3 regions of the Pseudomonas sp. TH04 genome follow, and region 2 is predicted to be linked to each of the others. Evidence: riboswitches for the same ligand, from Rfam matches in the RefSeq annotation. Region 2 holds a riboswitch; each other region holds the start of a gene.
What was found. A riboswitch is a leader RNA that binds a small molecule or an ion and turns the genes downstream of it on or off. The one in region 2 is predicted to bind cobalamin.
Positions count from the first base shown of each region.

Region 1 (4,601 bases), 300 kb from region 2:
ACGGTTACTGCCAGCAAGTAAAGTTAAAGTGATACTTGAAGTTTGACGTGTAAGCGCTAGAATCTCTGGACATTGTTGTAATCCGTTCGCGCGAGCTTTGCTTGCGCGTTCTGGTTTTCAGCGTTCGGCAGCGAAAGCCGCATCCAGATCAGGATTGTTCTGCCCATGTCGACCTCAGCACGCCTCATTCTTCTTGTTTGTGCCGCGCTCCTCAGCGCCTGTGCAAGCCGTCCACCGCCGCCTGCCCCGGTAGCGGTCAAGCCGAAACCGGTGTTCAACTATTCCAGCCAAAGTTTCTCGCCTGCTGCCGAAGACGTGCTCTTCCGTGCGCTGGGCCTGGTCGGCACGCCTTATCGCTGGGGCGGCAACACGCCGGACTCCGGGTTTGATTGCAGTGGCCTGATCGGCTTCGTTTACCGTGACGCCGCGGGCATCTCCTTGCCGCGAACCACGCGTGAACTGATCGTGATGCGTGCGCAGGATGTCAGCGAGCAGAACCTGCAAACCGGCGACTTGCTGTTCTTTGCGACCGGTGGTGGTTCCCGCGTCAGCCACGCCGGGATCTACGTCGGCGAAGGGCGATTCGTCCATGCTCCGCAAACCGGAGGTACGGTGAAACTGGATACGCTGTCCAAAGCGTATTGGCAAAATGCTTACCTGAGTGCCAAGCGCGTGTTGCCGGCTGAGCATCTGGCCCGCAATCCTTAAGGCTGAACAGTGAATAAAATGCGCGAGAGGGCCAGCCTCTCGCGCATTTTTTTTGCGCTGGTTTTGCGGCCGACTACTTAACCGCCGACACTCGCCACACCTTATTCCCCACGTCATCCGCCACCAGCAAGTCACCCTGCTGATCGATCACCACGCCCACCGGCCGGCCCATGGCTTTCTCGTCACTGTTGAGGAACCCGGTCAGCACATCCACCGGTTGCCCTTTGGGTTGACCACCCTCGAACGGCACGAATATCACCTTGTAGCCACTGTGTGGTTTGCGGTTCCACGAGCCATGCTGGCCGATGAATGCGCCGTTGCTGAATTGCGCCGGGAGTTTGCTGCCTTCTGCGAACGTCAGCCCCAAGGACGCGGTGTGAGGCCCCACGGCATAATCCGGTGCAATCGCCTTGGCGACCAGCTCAGGGTTTTGTGGTGAGACGCGTACGTCTACGTGCTGGCCGTAGTAGCTGAAGGGCCAGCCGTAGAATGCGCCATCCTTGACCGAGGTGATGTAGTCCGGCACCAGGTCGCTGCCAATCTCGTCGCGCTCGTTAACCGCCGTCCACAGCTTGCCGCTCTGCGGTTCCCAGGCCATGCCGTTCGGGTTGCGCAGCCCGGAGGCAAAGATGCGGTGCTGGCCTGTGGCGCGGTCGACTTCCCAGATCGCGGCGCGACCTTGTTCTGCCTCCAGGCCGTTCTCGCCGACGTTGCTGTTGGAGCCGACACTCACGTATAGCTTGCTGCCATCCTTGCTGGCCACCACGTTTTTCGTCCAGTGGTGGTTGAGGCTGCCGCCTGGCAGGTCGACGACCTTGGTGCCCGCTTGCTTGATCGAGGTTGCACCTGGCTGATAAGGGAAGCGCAGCAGTTGGTCCGAATCGGCGACGTAAAGGTCGTTACCCACCAGCGTCATGCCGAACGGTGAGTTGAGGTTCTCCAGGAACACTGTGCGGGTCTCGGCCACGCCGTCGTGGTTGGTATCGCGCAGCAGTGTGATGCGGTTCGGGCTCGGCACGCCTGCGCCTGCACGGCCCATGACTTTTTCCATCACCCAGCCGCGAATGCCCTTGGCGTCATCCGGCTTGGGCGGCGCGTTGGTTTCCGCTACCAGTACATCGCCATTCGGCAACACATACAGCCAGCGTGGGTGGTCCAGGCCTTCGGCAAACGCTGACACCTGAGTGCCGGCGGCGGCGGTTGGCTTGGCGCCATCGGGCCAGCCGATGGCCGGGGCAATGTTCACGGTGGGGATCAGGGTGTTGTTCGGCTCCGGCAGTTTGGGCGAAGGCCCGGTGCCGTCGGAGACCTTCAACGTAGAGCTTTCGCCGCAGGCCGCGAGGGTGCCTGCCAGCATGATCAGTAAGGCGAGTCTGGTTTTATGCATGGTTTTCTCCTTAATACCTGTAAGGGTAGAGGAGCGAGCTGGTCCGATGGTTCAAGTCCAAGGTCGGCTTTAATTGACGCTCCATCCCCAACCCACTAACCTTCGCGGCTTGTTCCAGGTGCTCTGTGGCGGATACGCCGACAGAGTGAAACAGGGAAGCCGGTGAGTGAGCGCACTTGTACACAGTGCTGCCGCGATTCCGGCGCTGCCCCCGCAACGGTAAATGAGTCAAGACGGTGCCTTTTGCCACTGTATCCACGTGATATGGGAAGGCGCGCCGTTGGCCTGCTCGCTCGGTGAGCAAGCGCGCCACTCATGAGTCCGGAGACCGGCCTGGATCATCCAACAGCATCACGGTGGGCGATGCTTGGCTGTCTGTTTTTTCTTTTTCCTGCCCGCCGTTTTTGTCCAGCCCCAACGGAGAGCTGCCATGACTGATTCCCCCGACCGCGACGAGCGCCACCTGGCGCGCATGCTGCGCAAAAAAGCCGTGATCGACGAGCGCATCGCCAATTCCCCGAACGAATGCGGATTGCTGCTGGTACTGACCGGCAACGGTAAAGGCAAGAGCAGTTCGGCATTTGGCATGCTGGCCCGCGCCATGGGCCACGGCATGCAGTGCGGCGTGGTGCAGTTCATCAAGGGGCGCCACAGCACGGGCGAAGAATTGTTCTTCCGGCGTTTCCCAGAGCAAGTGCGTTTCCACGTGATGGGCGAAGGCTTCACCTGGGAAACCCAGGACCGCCAGCGCGACATCGCCGCCGCGGAAGCGGCCTGGGCAGTTTCCCGCGAATTGCTGCAGGACCCGTCCATCGGCCTGGTGGTGCTGGATGAACTGAACATCGCCCTCAAGCACGGTTACCTCGACCTGGATCAAGTGCTCACCGACCTGCAAGCTCGCCCGCCGATGCAGCACGTCGTGGTCACCGGCCGTGGGGCCAAGCCTGAACTGATCGAAATGGGCGACACCGTCACCGAAATGGGCATGCTCAAGCACGCGTTCCAGGCGGGCATCAAGGCACAGAAGGGCGTCGAACTTTGAATCAGCCCCGTCATTGCCCGGCCGTACTGATCGCCGCACCGGCGTCCGGCCAGGGCAAAACCACCGTCACCGCTGCCTTGGCGCGCTTGCACCGCAACCTGGGGCGCAAGGTGCGCGTGTTCAAATGCGGCCCGGACTTTCTCGACCCCATGATTCATGAGCGTGCCAGTGGTGCGCCGGTGTATCAGTTGGACATGTGGATGGTCGGCGAGCAGGAAAGTCGCCGCTTGCTGTGGGAAGCAGCGGGTGAGGCCGACCTGATCCTGATCGAAGGCGTCATGGGCCTGTTCGACGGCACGCCCTCCAGCGCCGACCTGGCGCGGCACTTCGGGGTGCCGGTGCTCGGGGTGATCGACGGCACCGCCATGGCCCAGACGTTCGGCGCCCTGGCCTTGGGCCTGGCGCGCTATCAGCCGGACTTGCCGTTCGCTGGCGTGTTGGCCAACCGCGTCGGCACCCTGCGCCACGCACAGTTACTGGAAGGCAGCCTCACCGAAGGCCTGCGCTGGTACGGCGCGTTGTCTCGCGAAACCGGGATTGAATTGCCCAGCCGCCATCTCGGCCTGGTGCAGGCCAGCGAACTGAATGACCTCGACGTGCGCCTGGACGCCGCCGCCCAAGCCCTGGGCAGCAGTTGTGAAGTTGCGTTGCCGCCGCCGGTGACCTTCGCCGCACCGCACGTGATCGAGGCCGAACCGTTGCTCGCCGGCGTGCGCATTGCGGTGGCCCGCGACGAAGCCTTTGCCTTCACCTACGGCGCCAGCCTCGACTTGCTGCGGGCGATGGGCGCCGAATTGCGCTTCTTCTCGCCGATCCATGATCGCCAATTGCCCGAAGCCGACAGCGTGTACCTGCCGGGTGGCTACCCGGAACTGCATCATCGGGCATTGTCTGAAAACACCCCGATGCTCGACGCGATTCGCGCCCACCACGGCGCCGGTAAACCGTTGCTCGCCGAATGTGGCGGCATGCTGTACCTGCTGGACTCGCTCACCGATGTCGAGGGTACCCGTGCCGAACTGGTTGGCTTGCTGCAGGGGGACGCGGTGATGCAGAAGAAGCTCGCGGCCCTGGCCCTGCAAAGCGTCGAGTTGCCGGAAGGCGTGCTGCGCGGCCACACCTATCACCACTCCCTGACCAGCACCGAGTGGCAGCCGATTGCCCGCGGCCTGAGCCCCAACGGCGGGCGCGGTGCCGAAGCGGTGTACCGCCAGGGGCGGATGACCGCCTCCTACGTGCACTTTTATTTCCCGTCCAACCCGACGGCGGTGGCCGCATTGTTTGCGCCGGGCCCTGATACCGCTGTCGCAGGCCAGCCAGCGCCGACATCGACCGGGTTCACCGATCACCCTGTGGACGCGGCGGTGCGACGATTCGACGTGCTCGCGAAGAAGCCATGACCGACAACGCCTTCCCTCAAGCCGACCGCGACGCCGTTTACCGTGTCATCGCCGAACGCCGCGA
Region 1 covers NZ_JAEKEA010000001.1:5,409,281-5,413,881, forward strand. The annotation lists gene JFT85_RS24325 (C40 family peptidase) at 1-21, shown strand, start outside; gene JFT85_RS24330 (C40 family peptidase) at 166-708, shown strand; gene JFT85_RS24335 (PQQ-dependent sugar dehydrogenase) at 782-2,095, opposite strand; cobalamin riboswitch at 2,195-2,446, shown strand; gene cobO (cob(I)yrinic acid a,c-diamide adenosyltransferase) at 2,526-3,137, shown strand; gene JFT85_RS24345 (cobyrinate a,c-diamide synthase) at 3,134-4,537, shown strand; gene bluB (5,6-dimethylbenzimidazole synthase) at 4,534-4,601, shown strand, end outside.
Region 1: it holds a riboswitch for cobalamin, as region 2 does, so the genes downstream of both, cobO (cob(I)yrinic acid a,c-diamide adenosyltransferase) here and JFT85_RS25755 (ABC transporter substrate-binding protein) in region 2, are expected to answer to the same signal.

Region 2 (4,601 bases):
CAGGTCAGCGCCTGATTCAGGTCGTGCAGCGCAATCAAGGTGGTCACCGGCAGCGCCTGCACGCCTTTTAAAATCGCCAACTGATGCTGGATATCCAGGTGATTGGTCGGCTCGTCCAGCAATAAAATCTGCGGCCGTTGCGCCAGGGCGCGGGCGATGTGCACGCGTTGGCGCTCACCACCGGAAAGGCTGCGCCAGGCGCGCGTGCTCAGGTGGGTGGCGTCGACGTCATGCAAGGCCTGGTTGACGATGGTGTGGTCGTCTGCGGACCACGGGCTCAATGCCGACAGCCACGGTGTGCGGCCCAGCGCCACGGCATCGAACACGCGGATCGCGTCGTCGGTGTCGGCTTGTTGCTCCACCACGGCCAATTGCTGGGCGATGGCGCGGCGCGACAGGTCGCGCAAGCGTTGGCCGCTCAAGCGCACTTCGCCGCTGGCGGGCACCCGCAAACCGGCGAGCAGTTTGAGCAGGGTGGATTTGCCGGAGCCGTTGGGGCCGACGATGCCTAAGGTTTCGCCCAGCTGAACCTCCAGGTGAATATCGCGCAGTAACTCGGCCTCGCGCACCTTGAAGCCCAGCCCGGTGCAACTGAGCACGCTCATCGCGCATTTCTCCGGCCGATCAGAATCAGCGCAAACACCGGAGCGCCGACCAACGCCGTCACCACGCCAACCGGAATCACCTGACCCTTGATCAGCGTGCGCGACAGCACATCCGCCGCAATCAAAAACAGCGCGCCGCCCAAGGCACTAACCGGCAGCAACCGCGAATGCCCGGTGCCGACCAGCAGGCGCACGGCGTGGGGAATCACCAGCCCGACAAAGCCGATCGAGCCGACAATCGACACCATCACCGCCGTGACCAGCGCGGCGCAGCCCACCAGCACAAACTGCACGCGCCGCACCGGGATGCCCAGGGACGCGGCGGAGTCCGTGCCAAAGGTAAACGCATCCAGCGCGCGGCGGTGCCACAGGCACACCGCCAGGCCTGCGACCGCCACCGGCACCACCAGCCACACCGACGGCCAGCGCACGCCGCTGAGGTTACCCAGCAGCCAGAACAGGATGCCGCGGGCCTGCTCGGAACTCGCCGATTTGGTGATCAGGAACGCGGTAAGGGCATTGAACAGCTGCGAGCCGGCGATGCCAGCGAGGATGATCTGCCCGGTGCCGGTGGACGAGCCGCTGGCGCGCGCCAGCAAGGTCACCAGTGCAAAGGCCGCCATGGCCCCGACAAATGCGCCCGCCGACAACGAAACCAGCCCGCCGCCCACGCCGATCAGGGCAACCAGCACCGCGCCGGTCGATGCGCCGGCGCTGATGCCCAGCAGGTACGGGTCAGCCAACGGGTTACGCAACAACGACTGCAAAATCACCCCGCACGTGGCCAGCCCGGCCCCGCACGCCGCCGCCACCAGGGCGCGGGTCAGGCGGTAGTTCCACACCACCCCTTCGTCGATCGGGTCCAGTACGTAACCCGCCGCCCACAGTTTGTTGGCGAGCACCTGGAGCACGACCTGTGGGGAAATGGCGGTTTCGCCGATGGCCACGCCGGCAAGCACGGCGAGCAGTAACAGGGCGAGGGCGAGCAGGCTACGTATCATTTGCGCAGGTCGTAGCCGTCGATGGCGTGGGCCAGTTGTTCCAGGCCATCGAACGTGCGGATGCTGGCCTGCAAGGCCAGGGCGTCGAGGATGATGATGCGGTTGTGTTTGACCGCGTCCATATTGCGGGTCACCGGGTCGCTGCGCAGGAAGGCGAGTTTCTTTTCATGGTCGTCGGCCGGGTAGCGGCGGCGGTCCATGCGGGCGATCACCAGGAAGGTCGGGTTGGCCTTGGCGAGGGTTTCCCAGCCGACGGCGGGCCACTCTTCATCGGACTGCACAACGTTGTGCAGGCCCAGGGTTTCCAGGATGAATTCGGGCACACCTTTGTGGCCGGCGACGTACGGGTCGCTGGCCATCTCGGCGCTGGAGAACCAGACCAGTGCGCTGGCCTGCTTGAGGCCTTTGCTCTGCGCGGTGGCGACAGCGTTGGCCAGGCGCGCCTTGAGTTCGTCGTTCAGTTGCTGGCCGCGATCCTGTACATCGAAGATCTCGGCCAGTTGACGGATGCTTTTATAAATTGTGTCGATGCGAAACGGCTCCAGCCGCGTGCCGTCGGCACCCACCAGGTTGTCCTTGCCTTCGCAGTCGGAGGGCAGCAGGTAGGTGGGAATCTTCAGCTCGTGGAATTGCTCGCGGGTGCCAACCACGCCCTGTGGGCCGACCACCCATTCCAGCTCGGCGGCCACCAGTTGCGGGCGCTTGGCGATCACCGCTTCGAAGCTTGGCTCGTTATCGGCCAGGCGCTCGATGGTGTCGTTCTGCGCCTTGAACGTCGGCAGTACGCTGTTGAACCACAGCGAGGTGCCGACCACCGTGTTCGCCACGCCCAGGGCATAGAGCATTTCAGTGGCCGCCTGGCCGATGGTTACGCTGCGTGCGGGGGCTTGCGCGAAGGTCAGCGTGCTGCCGCAGTTCTGCACCGTCAGCGGGTAATGAGTGGGGGCCGCGTGGGCCAGGGCGCAGAAGCCCAGGCCGGTGAGCAGGGCGGTAATGCGAGGCAGCATGGGGCAATCTCCGTATGGACCGTACGTGGAACTGGAGCGGTACGGTTCGGAAACACCCCCTCGAAGGCTGCGGTTCAGGCAGGCGAGGACGTCCTTCCCGGACACCCCGCCGGTTAGTGAGTTACTGGGCCGGCAGGTCTCCTGACTGATGCGTCATCGCCTCGCTCCGGCCTTCCCGGGCAATGCCCAGTGGCGATGTGGAGCAGGCTCGGCACCTACAGTTGCGGGGGCAGTTTCGATTGGCGCGATGGGCTGCGCGTCGAATTCCCTATTAGTCCCATTTGGGAACCGGCGCGGTATGGTAGTCGATCGTGACCGGCAGGGGGAGCTTGATCTGCGTACCCCATACCCGTCGATCAGCGGGGCCGCCGGGCGTGTGGTGGCAAGGCCAGCGCCAAACGCCAGGGCAAGGGCCGTAAGTTGCTGGCGAGCAGGGCACGCCCGCTCGCCACCGGTAGTTGGCTTGCGCCAACTATCACGGCCAGCCTCAGAGACTTACTTGCGATCCAGCCACACCGTCTGCGCGTTGCAGAATTCGCGCACGCCAAAGTGCGACAACTCCCGCCCAAACCCGCTTTTCTTGATGCCGCCGAACGCGACCCGAGGGTCCGAGACGCTGAAGGCGTTGACGAAGATCCCGCCGGTTTCCAGTTGGTTGGCGATGTCGCGTGCCTTGGCCGAGTCGGTGGTGAAGACGCTCGCCGTCAGGCCAAACTCGCTGTCGTTGGCCAGGGCCACGGCGTGGTCGGCATCGCGGGCGGTGATGATCGAGGCCACGGGGCCAAACAGTTCCTGTTTGAACGAGGTCATCTGGTCGGTGACGTTGGCCAGTACGGTGGGCGCATAGTAGTTGCCGGCGCCGGGTACTTTGTGGCCGCCCAGCAGCAGGGTCGCGCCTTCGTCCAGGGTGGCCTGGACCTGGCCGTGCAACTCGTCGCGCAGGTCGAAGCGCGCCATCGGGCCGACGTAGGTGCTGGAAGCTGTCGGGTCGCCCATGACCAGGGCGCGGCTGGCTTCGAGGAATTTAGCGGTGAAGGCTTCTACCACGCCGTCTTCGATGATCAGGCGCTTGGCGGCGGCGCAGACCTGGCCGCTGTTCTGGAAACGCCCGATCACGGCGGCCTGGACGGCGGCATCGAGGTCGGCGTCGTTGAGCACGATAAACGGGTCGGAGCCGCCCAGTTCGAGCACGCATTTTTTCAGCGCGGCACCGGCCTGGGAGCCGATGGCCATGCCGGCGCGGACGCTGCCGGTTAACGTGACGGCGGCGATGCGTGGGTCGGCGATGGCGGTGGAGACGCCGTCCTGGGTCACGTTGATCACTTCGAACAGGCCTTCAGCGAACCCGGCTTTCTGGAACGCCGCTTTCATCAGGTAGGCGCTGCCCATGACATTCGGCGCGTGTTTGAGCACGTAGGTGTTGCCGGCGAGCATCGTAGGCACGGCGCCGCGCAGCACTTGCCAGACCGGGAAGTTCCACGGCATCACCGCGAGGATCGGGCCCAGCGGGCGGTATTCGATCTGGGCACTGCCGTTGTCCACCTGCGTTGGCTCCGGCGCGAGCATGGCCGGGCCGTGGGCGGCATACCATTCGCTGAGGTGTGCGCATTTTTCGATTTCGGCGCGAGCCTGGGCGATGGGTTTGCCCATTTCCAGGGTGATCATCTGCGCCATGTCTTCGGCTTGGTCACGCAGCGCACTGGCCAGGGCCAGCAGCCGCTCGGCGCGCTGGCTGACCGGCTGGCGGCGCCAGGTGCGGAAGGCGTCGGTGGCGCGGTTGAGCGCGGCGTCCAGTTGCGCCTCGGTTTCGTAAGGGTAGCTGCCGACCGTTTCGCCGTTGGCGGGGTTGATCGACAAGGCGTGGGTCTGTTGAGTCATCGCGTTCATGGCACCGTCCGGCTGAATGAGTGGAATGGGTTTAGCCTACGGGGCTGCATATTTTCTGGAAACTGAATAATATTAAGCAATACGTTCACGATTGGAGAATG
Region 2 covers NZ_JAEKEA010000001.1:5,708,400-5,713,000, forward strand. The annotation lists gene JFT85_RS25745 (ABC transporter ATP-binding protein) at 1-605, opposite strand, end outside; gene JFT85_RS25750 (FecCD family ABC transporter permease) at 602-1,606, opposite strand; gene JFT85_RS25755 (ABC transporter substrate-binding protein) at 1,603-2,613, opposite strand; cobalamin riboswitch at 2,728-2,921, opposite strand; gene JFT85_RS25760 (aldehyde dehydrogenase family protein) at 3,109-4,500, opposite strand.

Region 3 (4,601 bases), 4.6 Mb from region 2:
CTCTTTTCACAAGTGACCGGCCGTAAGGGCGGAGCCCTAAGCGGCCGTGACCGCAGCAACGGCTAGGTACACCTCCCGAGGCGCCCACATAAAAAACTATCCCGACAAAAACACTAGGACTTTGTACCTCGGTAATAATTTGGCGTAAACTGGCGGCAAGCCTGTGAGGAGTTTCCATGACTGCCATAACCATTACCGACGCCGCGCACGATTACCTGGCTGATCTGCTGTCCAAGCAGAACACCCCAGGCATCGGCATCCGCGTCTTTATCACCCAGCCCGGCACTCAATACGCCGAGACTTGCATCGCCTACTGCAAGCCTGGGGAAGAGAAACCTGAAGACACCGCCCTGGGGCTCAAAAGCTTCACCGCGTATATCGATAACTTCAGTGAAGCCTTCCTCGACGACGCGGTGGTCGACTACGCCACCGACCGCATGGGCGGCCAGTTGACCATCAAGGCGCCCAACGCCAAGGTGCCGAATGTCAACGCCGACAGCCCGGTCAACGAGCGCATCAACTACTACCTGCAAACCGAGATCAACCCGGGGCTCGCAAGCCACGGCGGTCAGGTCAGCTTGATCGACGTGGTGGACGATGGCATCGCTGTGTTGAAATTCGGCGGCGGCTGCCAAGGCTGTGGCCAGGCCGACGTGACCCTGCGTGAAGGCATCGAGCGCACCCTGCTCGAGCGCATTCCAGAGCTCAAGGGCGTACGCGATGTGACTGACCACACGCAGAAAGAAAACGCCTACTACTGAGTAAGGCGTTCACTGCGAACAAAAAAACGGCGCCCCGTGAGCGTCGTTTTTTTATGCTTTAAATTCAGTGTCTTGCGCGGTCTTTCTAACAAATAAGATCAACTGTGTGAGCCGGCTTGCTCGCGAACGCGGTCGTTCAGTTAGAGGTGCAGGGGCTGACCCCCGCATTCTTCAGGGGCGATAAAGGTGCGCGTGGCTCGCCCGGTACAGTGAGGACTCGCTGAAGCGGTCGCTTGCCAGCACCCGTCCGACCACGATCAGTGCCGTACGCCGGAAACCCTTGGCGGCGACCTGCTCGGCAATATCACTCAGTGTGCCGACAACCCAATCCTGATCCGGCCACGTCGCGCGGTGCACCACGGCAATCGGGCAGTCCGCGCCGTAGTGCGGCAGCAGTTCGGCGACGATTTTGTGCAGGTGGTTGACCCCCAGGTGAATCGCCATAGTCGTGCCATGACGCGCCAGGCTGTCGAACGCCTCACCGGCGGGCATGCTGGTTTTGTCGGCGTAACGGGTCAGGATCACGCTTTGGGCGATGTCCGGCAGGGTCAGTTCCGCCTCCAGCAATGCCGCGCAGGCCGCCACCGCGGTGACCCCGGGAATAATCTGGAAGGGAATGCCCCGCTCGCGCAAATGGCGGATTTGTTCGCCAATCGCCCCATACAGGCTCGGGTCGCCGGAGTGCACACGCGCCACGTCCTGGCCCTTTGCATGGGCCGCCTGGATCAACTCGATGATTTGTTCCAGGTGCAATTCGGCGCTATTGACCACCTGTTCCGCCTGATGGCCCTCCAATACGGCGGCGGGCACCAGCGAGCCGGCGTAAATGATCACCGGGCAACTGCGGATCAGCCGCTGGCCTTTGACGGTGATCAATTCCGGGTCGCCGGGGCCGGCGCCGATAAAGTAGACGGTCATGGGGAATTCCTGTTGAAAAACGGGCGAGCATGAAGATTGCTCATGATCGAGGAGGGCAATTATCGGGATTTTAGTCGGCGCATGCCAATGCAAAGGTGGCCTGGGCGGATTTTTTGCGCGTAATCAACAGGCGGGCAGGGCGCTGGGAGAGCTGTTCAACCAGGGCCAGGGCGGCGCTTTCGGCGATGCCATAGCAGCCAGTATGCGCAAAGGCGACGGCTGACTTGTGGCTCAAACGGTCTTCATAACCGGTTAAGTGTTCTGCGCCAAAACACTGCAAGGGCAGTTCCAGCAGTCGGGCCAGGGCCAGCAAGCCCGGTTCAGCCTGTTTGCGATCAATGCTTGCCAACGCCGTGATGCGATGGCGCGCAATGCCGGCGTCGGCGAGGGCGGTGTCAAACAGGCTGAGCAGGCTGTGAACATCACAGCCCCGTTGGCAACCCAGGCCGACCACCAGTGTCATGCCGCGTATTGACCGTCGCGGTTGCGGCGGAACAGCCACGCGCTGATCAAGCCCAAGGCCAGCCAGAAGGCGACGTTGGTCAGTTGCGAGGCGATCTTGAACTGCGCTTCCAGGGCTTCGGGTGCCAGCATCGAATGCACTTCAGGCTGCGGCGCGCCGATGATATGTGGCACGGCCAGAATCGCCACGCCCAGTATTTTCAGCAGCCCGTTGCGGCCAAACACCAGCAGCGCGATCCCCGCAGCGGTAGAGGCCGCGGTACCGATCCACCAGATCTGCCGTTGCGCCAGGTCGGCGGCAGCAGTGCCCGGCAATTCCGGCGGCAGGCCCAGGGTGGGGGCCAGTACAAAGGTTGCGTAACCGGCCAAGCCCCACAACAACCCTTGGGCCGTGCGGGTCGGTGCGCGCAAGGTGTAGAGACCGGCCAGCATCAGCGCGAAACCGACCGCTACCACCAGGTTGCCGCCGGTGGTCGACAGCACACGCTGCCAGCCATTTTCCGGCTCCCAGGCTTCGGCGTCGTGGGTGTGGGCTGCGGCGCCAGCGGCGTGTGCGTGAGCCACTTCGGCGACCGGGGCATTTTCAAAGGTTTCCGCCTGCAGAATCAGCGGGGCGACCCAAAAACTTTGCAGCAAGGTCAGCAACAGGGCGGCCAGCAGGCCGGTGAAACCTGCGGTTTGGGCAATACGCTTGATCATGTCGGCAGGCCTCAGTGGCACGGGAACGCGGCGCTGTGGCGGGTATCGTGGGCCGCGTTGTGCACCGCCTCGATATGCGAGAAGCCGGCGAAATACACCAGGCACGCGCCCAGAATCGACGCGCCGATGGCGGCACTCAGGCGTTGGCTCAGGGTGGCGGTGCTGCTGGTGGTGTGCGAGGTGCTGCTGATGATCGACATGGCGCGTCCCTTCTGGGTGTCAGGGTGAAACGAGCGCATGCAAACCCCGCGAGCCAGGCACGCAGGGTTCTGAACAGCGCCCGCCCACCGCGGGTTTGTTATCTGATTTTTCGGGCCGGTCTCCGGGCTTGCGAGGGGGCTCTATGAACAGAGTCCTGAAAGCATCGCCTTCCCATGCCAGGGGCACAGTGGCTGTGACGCTTCGCTCGCTTACCGTTGCGGGGGCAGCACCGGACTTCGCACGTGTCGACGTGAGTCACCGGTTTCCCGTTTCACCCTGTGAAGGGCACCCGAAACAAGAGGTGTAGGAGAGCATGGGCGGGGGATAGGCGTCAAATAGAGGTTTGGCGGCTCTCGAAATTCGCCAGCCGCCACCCGCTGGTTGGGCCGATCGATCAGTCCGGGTAGTGAAATTCCGGCGAGCTGTGGGTGCGTGTGTACTCAACGTTGCGCTGATCGAAGCGCTGATCTTGTGTTCCTGAGAACCCCAAAAAGCCCACGCCGATATCCAGGCGGTCAAGCAACTCTTTGCGTTTGAGCAGGGCCTGAGCGACCCCTCTCGCTTGCGGGCTGAAGGTGTTAGCGCTTGGCAGTTCACCGGAAGCTTCTCGCAACTCGGTGAAGTTCACGTACTTGTCGCCGCCGCCAAATTCGTTGAAGTGTTTGCCCACCAGGGTGATCAGCGCACGGTCGCTCAGGCGTTGGAAGTCACCGGTCTCAGTCGCGAGATCGTCTCGGCTGATTTGACCGTCCTTGCCGCTGGTAAAGTCCAGTTGCTGGAAGAGGTCTTTGCGCTTCAATACTTCCTGGGCAATCTCGATCTGCGTGTGGGTTGGCGGCACCCCGTTCAGCGGTCGTCCATCTGCCACTCGCTGAAGGGACTTTTTGGTAATGGTCTCGGTAAAGCGCGGATCGCTCATAGCATCAAAATAGGTTTGGAGTGCTTGCGCCAGTTCTCGGGGGTGGAGTTGGTCAACGGGCTCCGTCCAACGTGCAGTCGTAGGCGCGGCTTGCTGAGGGAGGAGAGCTGCGGGCAAGTGTGAATTGACATAGGGAGGAATCGTGAGCGTCATGGTGATTTCCGTTTTATGTTGAGGTCTGTTCACTCATATGTGTCGAATGCGGCTATGGCGTTCCCGGAGCGTTCGGTTAATAAGATCTGGAATTGTTTCAAGCCGCCGACGGCGAGCGCCCCGGTCCGTGTATCAATCAACGTTGACCCGCTTCCCCGCACTGCGTAGCCTTGCACCTTCGAGGTTCTTCGGCCCAGGTCGAAGCTAAGAAGGGAACGCGGTTCAAGCCGCGGCTGCCCCCGCAACTGTGAAGGGTTCATCTGACTGCCACGCCACTGCCGATACGGCGGGAAGGCGCACTCAGCGCCGGTCGCAAGACCCGCATGCCCCAAGCCAGGAGACCTGCCTCGTCACCGATTTTCTACTTCAACCGGGCGGGGTGATCCGGTGACGAAATCAGCTTCTGCGCGTTGCGCAGGGCCATCGTCCCGTATGCCCGCCCCAAAGGGCATCCGATGAAAACACTGGCCAAACTTCCCGTCACCATC
Region 3 covers NZ_JAEKEA010000001.1:1,064,170-1,068,770, reverse strand. The annotation lists gene nfuA (Fe-S biogenesis protein NfuA) at 177-761, shown strand; gene cobM (precorrin-4 C(11)-methyltransferase) at 933-1,679, opposite strand; gene JFT85_RS04605 (cobalamin biosynthesis protein) at 1,750-2,142, opposite strand; gene JFT85_RS04600 (CbtA family protein) at 2,139-2,840, opposite strand; gene JFT85_RS04595 (CbtB domain-containing protein) at 2,852-3,040, opposite strand; cobalamin riboswitch at 3,137-3,349, opposite strand; gene JFT85_RS04590 (hypothetical protein) at 3,436-4,113, opposite strand; cobalamin riboswitch at 4,278-4,477, shown strand; gene cobW (cobalamin biosynthesis protein CobW) at 4,569-4,601, shown strand, end outside.
Region 3: it holds a riboswitch for cobalamin, as region 2 does, so the genes downstream of both, JFT85_RS04595 (CbtB domain-containing protein) here and JFT85_RS25755 (ABC transporter substrate-binding protein) in region 2, are expected to answer to the same signal.